2 regions of the Arthrobacter sp. CMU6 genome follow, and region 2 is predicted to be linked to the other one. Evidence: predicted binding sites of a transcription regulator. Region 2 holds the regulator's gene; the other holds the start of a gene.
The links. The regulator HrcA, encoded in region 2, represses chaperone genes, less so after heat shock. The targets are predictions, from matches to a motif close to TTNGCACTCGNNNNNNNCGAGTGCNAA.
Positions count from the first base shown of each region.

Region 1: a site for HrcA is predicted at 2,777-2,803, ahead of AC5RWD_RS20830 (Hsp20/alpha crystallin family protein). Genes of this name have one in related genera too.

Region 1 covers NZ_JBNHFL010000038.1:32,470-36,807, forward strand. The annotation lists gene ftsH (ATP-dependent zinc metalloprotease FtsH) at 1-1,634, opposite strand, end outside; gene AC5RWD_RS20825 (hypothetical protein) at 1,660-1,971, opposite strand; gene AC5RWD_RS20830 (Hsp20/alpha crystallin family protein) at 2,239-2,664, opposite strand; tRNA gene AC5RWD_RS20835 (tRNA-Lys) at 2,878-2,950, shown strand; gene AC5RWD_RS20840 (hypothetical protein) at 3,015-3,263, shown strand; gene AC5RWD_RS20845 (MerR family transcriptional regulator) at 3,597-3,923, opposite strand; gene AC5RWD_RS20850 (Hsp20/alpha crystallin family protein) at 4,060-4,338, shown strand, end outside.
Region 2 covers NZ_JBNHFL010000012.1:33,008-37,345, reverse strand. The annotation lists gene AC5RWD_RS10315 (DUF4870 domain-containing protein) at 1-404, opposite strand, end outside; gene AC5RWD_RS10310 (DUF3097 domain-containing protein) at 528-1,379, opposite strand; gene hrcA (heat-inducible transcriptional repressor HrcA) at 1,592-2,605, shown strand; gene dnaJ (molecular chaperone DnaJ) at 2,664-3,788, shown strand; gene AC5RWD_RS10295 (16S rRNA (uracil(1498)-N(3))-methyltransferase) at 3,791-4,338, shown strand, end outside.

The DNA of each region.
Region 1 (4,338 bases), on a different contig from region 2:
GCACCCACGATTCTGCCCTTAAGGTAGTGCTCGTCGTAGCCGTACCTGTCCGTGTCGGGAGTGGACAGGGTCACCCCGAGGGACCGGCCGCGGGGGATGATGGAGATTTTCCGTACCGGGTCCGCTCCTGGCTCCAGCATGCCCAGCAGGGCGTGCCCGGACTCGTGGAAGGCTGTTCTCCGGCGCTCCTCCGCGGGCATGACGACGTTGCGGACGGTGCCAAGCTGCACCTTCTCGAGCGCGTCGAGCAGGTCCCGGTGACTGACGGCGGAATGTTCACGTTTGACGGCGAGCAAGGCCGCTTCGTTGATGAGGTTTGCAAGTTCGGCCCCTGTCATGCCCGGGGTGATCCGGCTCAGGGCGTCGAGGTCGGTGTCCTGTCCCAGACGGACGGTCCGGGAGTGGACCTGCAGGATTTGTGCCCGGCCTTTCTGGTCCGGGGCGTGGACGGTGATGGAGCGGTCAAAACGGCCCGGGCGCAGCAGGGCCGGGTCCAGGACGTCCGGTCTGTTGGTGGCGGCGAGGACGACGACGCCTTCGGAGGAGGAGAACCCGTCCATTTCGGTCAGGATCTGGTTCAGGGTTTGTTCCCGTTCATCGTGGCCGCCCACGGCAAGGGAACCGCTGCGTTTCCGCCCGATCGCGTCGATCTCGTCGATGAAGATGATCGAAGGCGCCGCATCGCGGGCGGCCTGGAAGAGTTCGCGGACCCTGCTGGCTCCCACCCCGACGATCATTTCGACGAATTCGGAGGAACTGGCGTGGAAGAACGGGACCCCGGCTTCTCCCGCCGTCGCCCGGGCCAGCAGTGTTTTTCCTGTTCCGGGCGGGCCGCTCAGCAGAACGCCCTTTGGTGGTTTGGCTCCAATTAGCCGGTACTTGTCGGGTGCTTTCAGGTAGTCAACGACCTCGGAGATCTCGGCCTCGACTTCATCGATACCGGCCACGTCCTTGAAGGTCACCCGGATCTTCCCTGGGTCCACCGGCTGGAATTTCTTCCCTCCCCCCATGCCGAACAGCCCGGATTGCCGCTTGAGCAGCCACAGGTAGAACAGGACGAGCAGCGCTATGGGCGCCACGGACAGCAGCAGGTTGAGCAGCAGTCCCCGTTCCTGGATAGCAGGGGTGGCGCGCACGGCGACCTTGTTTCGCTCCAGAACGCCGAGAAGGTCATCGGCAGCGAAGGCCGGCCGCTCGGTGGTGAATTGCTGATAATTGGCTGTCGCTCCGGGCAGGGGCCGTTCCTGCCTCAGCGTTCCCTCAATCGTGTTTCCCCGGGCGAAGATTTCGGAGACGTTGTTGGACGCCACCTGTGCCTTGAATTCTGTGTATGGTACGGGCTGGGGACGGGCTGACTGATCCTGAATCGAGAGCGCGGCAAAGACAGCAACGTATAGCAGGGTGGCCCACAGTGCCCACTTCTGCCAGGCTCCCCAGCCCCTGGAACCCTTTGGGGAGCCTGCGCCGCTCTCACCACCCGGCAGACCCTCCGTCCGCCAGGGAACCGTACCCGCACCGGCCCCGCTACCCGGCCGGCCATCAGCTTCGGTCTTTGGATCAACAACCGGGGAACGATCCGGCATAGCCCTGCACACCTCCACTTCTTCTGTTTGGAAAGGAACTTTTCCTGGCATGGCCGCCAACGGAGGGGCTTGACCGTCACGGGACCCTCCGGGCGAACCATGGTTTGGTCCTGGTGCGCCGGTCAGACGTGGCCGGTGGCAGTTCCGCGGCTTGTTCGTCGGTGAGGGCGCAACGGATCTGCGTGGTTGTCATCCGCTCAATCGAGTCCCGGGGCACGAACCTCGGGCCCGCCCCGGTGGCGACGACGATGCCGTGGAAAATGTCCCCTCTGTCATCCAGGACCCGGTCCAGCGTGCCAAACGCCCGTCCGGAGCGGGAGATAACCGGCGTCCCCCTCGCCAGGGCTGTGTAGGCAACCGGCCGGCCCTCATCATTCACCGCTGTCACCCCCTTCCTGGAACATTGGTCGGCAGTCGTGAAGCCGGAAATGGTTGGGTCAACAGGGGCGGCGATCCCTGTGTGGTCCCCGGCCGCATGCGGCCGGACACCAATGGAACGGTCCCCGGCCGCTCACGCGATCGGGGACCGCCGGTTGAGGACAGCCCGTGCGCTGCTGCTGCATGTGCGCTACAAGGCGCGGTGGCGTTGCATTTCTGAATGCCTACCGCCCGATGAGGCAGCGTTAGCGTGTAACGGGCGTCCCGTGCCGGTCTGTTAAGCCGCGTTGATCTGGGGCTGCTGGCCTCCCTTGGTTTCGATTTCGATCTTCCGCGGTGCGGCCTGGGCGGCCACGGGAATGCGCAGGGTCAGAACGCCGGCGTCGTAGCCTGCCTTGATGTTCTCCGTCTCCATGGCGTCCCCAAGGATGAGCTGTCGGCTGAAGACCCCGCGGGGGCGTTCTGCTGCCACCATCTCGGTGCCTTCGCCGACCGGGTCCTTCCGTTCGGCGCGGACAGTCAGGACGTTCCTGTCAACGCCCAGGTCAATGGAATCGACCTCGACTCCAGGCAGGTCGAGAGCAATGACGTATTCCTCACCTTCCCGCCACGCGTCCATCGGCATGGCGGCGGGATGGGCCACGGTGCCCAGCACCTGTTCGGCGAGGCGGTCCAGCTGACGGAACGGATCGAGCATCAACATGACATGCCTCCTTGATCATCTTCGACCGGATCTGCATCCGCTGACATAGATTTAAATAGCACCGGCCGCCGCCCCGTGCAAGAGTTTCCGGGGGCTCTTATGCCCAAAAAATCTTGCGCCTGCGGCGTGGAAGTGCTACTAAATCTATGGTTGGTGATATAGATCCTGATGAGGAGAGGGAGAGAAGGCGACGGATATTGCTCAGGGCGGCGGGCACCCGTAGCTCAGCTGGAAGAGCAGGGGACTTTTAATCCTCGGGTCGTGGGTTCGATCCCCACCGGGTGCACACCTGAACAGCGCACCGGACTCCCAGTCCGGTGTGGATCCAGATGAAAGGGCGGTGATACGAGATGAATCCGGAGCTCCAGGGGCTGAGGGCGCTGGCTGCAGTCATAGCAACCGCCGAAGCCACGCTGGACGTGGCATGCCGGACCCTTCGGGAGTCCGCCACGGCATTGCTGCGCACCGGAGATGCCACCCTTGCCGAGGTCAGTGAGGCCACCGGCCTGGACCAGGGTGAACTGCTGGAGCTGCTCAGCCGGAACCTTCCAGGACGGGAACCGTCCTGGAAGCAACCCGGGATCGCAGGACTGTCCTAGAGACAGACGTTCAGCTCCCGGGCCGAAGCCAGACCCATAAGATGGCTGCCCGCCGGTGCGCGAGCATGGAAGCCGCGGCCGCCAGGGACGAATCCCGGGACGGTGTCATCTATCCGCTCCGGGTTCGAATCCTTGGCCGCTGAACGGAACGCTTCTGCACGGAACAGTGAGCCGGAATGCCGGGCGGGAGCTCTGCCGTCGCCGGCGGGTCGCTGACCTTCCCGCCCGGCGGTCCGTCCGGGGCCGGAGCCCCGGGCCGTTCGGGCGTTCGTGCTGGAGAAGCTTCGCCGGCGCCCGTCGGCTGTACGCCGGCCGTCCCTGCCCCTGCTTGCCTTATACGCCGTCACTGTTGTCGTTGTCCTTGATCGGGCGGGAGGTGCGGGCGCGCTTTAGCTGGCGCCGGAGCCGGGTGTTGTCCATTTCCAGTTCCAGCACCTTGGCCACGCCCGCCAGGTTGAGCCCCTCATCGAGGAGTTCTCCGATGCGGCGGAGGACCGCGAGGTCGGATTCGCTGTACTGGCGGGTGCCTCCCTCTGTTCGTTTCGGGGTGAGCAGGCCGCGGCGCTCATAGAGCCGGATGTTCTGCTGGCCCGTTCCCAGCAGTTCCGCCACCACTGAAATGGCGTACAGCCGGCGCCCGCTGCTGCGTTGGTTTGCCATGGGTTTCCCGTCAATCTGGTTGGATATTCCTCTTGCATCAGTTTGTCACCAGTGCTATAAGAAATCTATATCCACTGTCACAGATACCCGGCGGTGGGTAGCCATGGAATCTAGATGCTGAAGGGAGTGGGAAATGATGCTTATCCGTACTGACCCGTTCCGTGAGCTGGACCGGCTCACGCAGCAGGTCTTCGGAACAGCAGCCCGTCCGGCGGCCATGCCGATGGACGCGTGGCAGGAGGACGGGGAATTCGTGGTGGCGTTTGACCTGCCCGGGATTTCGCCCGACGCCGTGGATCTGAACGTTGAACGGAACGTCCTTACCGTCCGGGCGGAGCGCCGGGACGCCACCCAGCCCAACGTCGAGCTGGTGGTTTCCGAGCGGCCGCGCGGCGTCTTCAGCCGCCAGCTGATC
Region 2 (4,338 bases):
AGGTTGTACTGGTACCGGTGCGGCTGGCCCTTGTTGACGTGCACGCCGGCGGACACCGCGAAGCAGGTCAGCGCAATCCAGATGAGCGTGGCCACGACAGCGAACAGGTTGCCGACGACGGGAAGAAGCACCAGGAGGTTGGCCACGAAGGCTGCAATCGTCGGCGGCAGGGTGAAGTTGAGGGCTTCTTTGGACTCCTGCGCGGTGAACGGGCCGCGGTCACGGAAGATCAAGTAAATCAGCAGTGCCGGAACACAGCCGAGGATGCCGCCGAAGTGCGCGAGGGTGGCCCACTGCCGGTCCTCGCTGGCGGTCAGCGGAAGCGCGTTGGCCGGAACCCCATGGTACTGGGGCAGGTCCTGGCCGGACTGTGTGTCCCTGCGGTCGCGAGCGTCTTCTGCCACGGTGTCTTCCTTTAGCTTGCGTTGGTGCGATGGTGGCGCCGGGCCCGCGGTGCGGTGGCGCCGTACCAAGGATACCGGCCCGTAGGGCAATCGCGGGCTCAACGCCCAATCGCGGGACCGGAGCTACGGAACTGTTAGGAAATCGATGACCTCTTCCACCCGGCCCAGGAGGGCCGGCTCCAGGTCAGCGTAGGTGCGCACGGCGCCGAGGAGTTTCTGCCAGCCGAGGCCGATGTCTTCCTTCGTCTCGTGCGGCCAGCCGAAGGCCGTCAGGATGCCGGTTTTCCAGTCAGTGCCGCGCGGCACCACAGGCCACTGCGGGATGCCCAGTACGGAGGGCCGGATCGCCTGCCAGACGTCGACGTAGGGGTGGCCCACGATCAGCACGTTCCCGGCGGCGCCGGGGGACGCCATCACGGCGTCGGCGATCCTGGACTCCTTGGAATCGGGGACCAGGTGGTCCACCAGAACGCCCAGCCGACGGCCGGGACCGGGGCGGAAGGAGGCGACGGCCGCCGCCAGGTCGTCGATGCCATGGAGGGGTTCGACGACGATGCCCTCCACCCGGAGATCGTCACCCCAGACTTTTTCCACGAGTTCGGCGTCATGCTTGCCTTCAACCCAGATCCGGCTGGCCTTGGCGACCTGCGCGCGCTGCCCTTCCACCCGCACCGAACCCGACGCCGTCCGTGCAGCGCCCTGCCCTGCGGGCTTCGCTTTGGGGGCCGGGGGCATCAGCCGGATCGGCTGCCCCTCCAGGAGGAATCCGAAGCCCAGTTTGAAGGACCGCGACTTTCCGCGGCGGTCTTCGAGCGCCACCAGGTGCATGCCGCCGGACTTCTCCACCCGGGTTACTGCACCCACCCAGCCGGACTGGACGTCCTCGAGCACCATGCCGCGCTCCACCGGCACCTCGGGAAGGCTGTTCTTCGCGGGCGCTGCCATTTCCTGCGGGCCCCAGGTCTGGTACTGCATTCGTTCACCGCTCTGCACTCGGAAGGAGCCGCTCCGGCCGCGGGGATGCCGCCGGGGGACAGGCGCCCGGAATTTCGCCCGGAGCGGTACCAATGCTAACAACGCGGCGACTCATATTAGACTTGTTAGCACTTAGGCATGTCGAGTGCTAACCACAGCGTCTGCGGGCAGGATTAATGCCCCGCGCGGTTACGGCCAAAAGGAGGTGGACTGTGAGCGAACCACGGAAGCTTGAGGTGCTGCGCGCCATCGTGGAGGACTATGTCCATTCCCGCGAACCCGTCGGCTCCAAGGCCCTGGTGGAGCGACACCACCTCGGCGTTTCCAGCGCCACCATCCGCAACGACATGGCGGCGCTGGAGGACGAGGGCCTCATCACCGCCCCGCACACCAGCGCGGGCAGGATTCCCACGGACAAGGGTTACCGCCTGTTCGTCGACCAGATCTCGGCGGTCAAGCCGCTCTCCCCGGCGGAGAAGCGCGCCATCCAGACCCTGCTCGAGGGGTCCGAGGATCTTGACGACGTCCTGGACCGGACGGCCCGGCTCCTGTCGCAGCTGACCAACCAGGTCGCCGTCGTGCAGTACCCGCACCTGAGCCGCGCCGTGGTGCGGCACATTGAATTCGTGCTGCTGGCGCCCCGGAAGGTGCTGATCGTGCTGATCGCCGACTCCGGCAAGGTTGACCAGCGCGTCGTCGACGCCGGGCAGGACCTGTCGGACGACACGGTCGCCGCACTGCGCACCCGGTTCCTGACCGGTGTGGCCGGAACACCGGTGGCCATGCTGCCCCAGCACCTGGCCGCCGTCGTGGCCGGCTGCACTCCCGCCGAACGCCCCGTCGCCATGGCCCTCGGCAAAGGGCTTGAGGGCCTCGCCCACAACAGCCGGGAAGACCGGATGGTCCTTGCCGGAACGGCCAACCTGGCGCGGTCCAATGTTGACTTCCCGCTCAGCATCGGACCCGTGCTGGAGGCCCTCGAGGAGCAGGTGGTGATGCTGCGGCTCCTGAGCGACATGGCGCAGGACCCTCGCGGCGTGGCCGTCAGCATCGGCCGGGAGAACCCCTACGACGGGCTGGCCGAGGCGTCGGTTGTGGCCACCGGCTACGGCCCCGACGCCACAGCCAAGGTGGGCATCCTCGGCCCCACCCGGATGGACTACCCCACCACCATGGCCGCCGTGCGCGCGGTGGCCCGCTACCTTTCGAGGATTCTGGGCCCGTGACAGCACGCCCCGGACATTCTTTGACCACAGGCAGTACAACCAGGAAGAGATACGAACTTTGAGCAGCCACTACGACGTTCTTGGAGTCTCCCCGGAAGCCACCGGCGAGGAGATCAAAAAGGCCTACCGCAAGCTGGCCCGCTCGCTTCACCCGGACGTCAACCCCGGGGACGACGCCGCCGAACGGTTCAAGGCCGTCACCCACGCTTACGAGGTGCTGTCCGATCCGCAGAAGCGCAGGGTCTACGACACCACGGGCAACGAGAACGGCACCGACAACGGCTTCGGCGGCGGCTACGCCGGCCAGGGCTTCGCGTTCCAGGACATCTTTGACACCTTCTTCGGCGCCGGCGGCACGTCCGGGCCCGCGTCGCGTGTCCGCCGCGGCCAGGACGCGCTTATCAGCGTCCGGATCGACCTCCGCGATGCTGTCTTCGGCGTCAACAAGAAGCTGGAAGTGGACACGGCCGTCACCTGCCCCACCTGTGAAGGCTCCTGCTGCCGCGAGGGAAGCCACCCGGAACGCTGCGACATCTGTGGCGGCAGCGGCCAGGTGCAGCGGGCGGTCCGTTCCATCCTCGGCCAGGTCATGACCGCCGCACCCTGCGGATCCTGCGAGGGCTTCGGCACGGTCATCAAGGACCCTTGCAACGAGTGCAGCGGCCAGGGCCGCATCCGCAGCCGCCGGTCCCTGACCATCAAGGTTCCGGCCGGCGTTGCCACCGGAACGCGGATCCAGCTCTCCGGTCAGGGTGAAGCCGGCCCCGCGGGCGGCCCGTCCGGCGACCTCTACGTGGAAATCCGGGTCAACAACGACGCCACCTACGTCCGCGAGGGCGATGACCTCCACGCGACCCTGAACATCCCCATGACTGCCGCTGCCCTTGGCACCGAGCTGAGCCTGGAGACCTTCGACGGCAAGCAGGAGATCGACGTCAAGGCGGGCACGCAGTCGGGCGAGATCATCACCCTCCGCGGCCTCGGCGTCACCCACCTTCGCGGCTACGGACGCGGTGACCTCAAGGTCCACCTGCAGGTGGAAACCCCGTCCAAGCTCGACCCCGCCCAGGAGGACCTGCTTCGGCAGCTGGCAAAGCTCCGCGGCGAGCAGTTCTCCGAGGGCAAGCTCGCAGCCAGCGGCGGCGTCTTCGCCAAGCTGCGGGACCGCCTCGGTAACCTGTAGCGGTGAGCAACCCCGTTTTCTTCACCCCGGCCGGCGCGCTGGACGGAACGGTCCCCGGTTCTGTGTTTGTGCTCGACGGCGCGGAGGCCCGGCATGCGGTGACCGTCAAGCGCCTGGCCGTGGGGGAACAGGTGGACATTGCCGACGGCGCCGGCAAACGCATCACCGGAACCGTGACGGATGCCGCCCCCGCCGCGCTGACGGTCGAATGCACGTCCGTCAGCGCGGAGCCGCGGCCGGATGTCCGCCTGGTGCTGGTGCAGGCACTCGCCAAGGGTGACAGGGACGAACTCGCGATCGAAACCGCCACCGAGTTGGGCGTCGACGCCGTGGTCCCATGGCAGTCGGAACGGTCCATTGTCAGGTGGAAGGGTGACCGGGCGGCGAAAGCCCACGGGAAGTGGCAGTCCACCGTGACGGCCGCCGCCAAGCAGGCGCGCCGAGCCTGGATCCCCGAGGTGCGCCCCGCCGTCGACACCCAGGCGCTGGCCAAGGAAGTGGCGGGAGCCGGCCTTGCCGTGATTCTGCACGAGGACGCGGTTACGCCGCT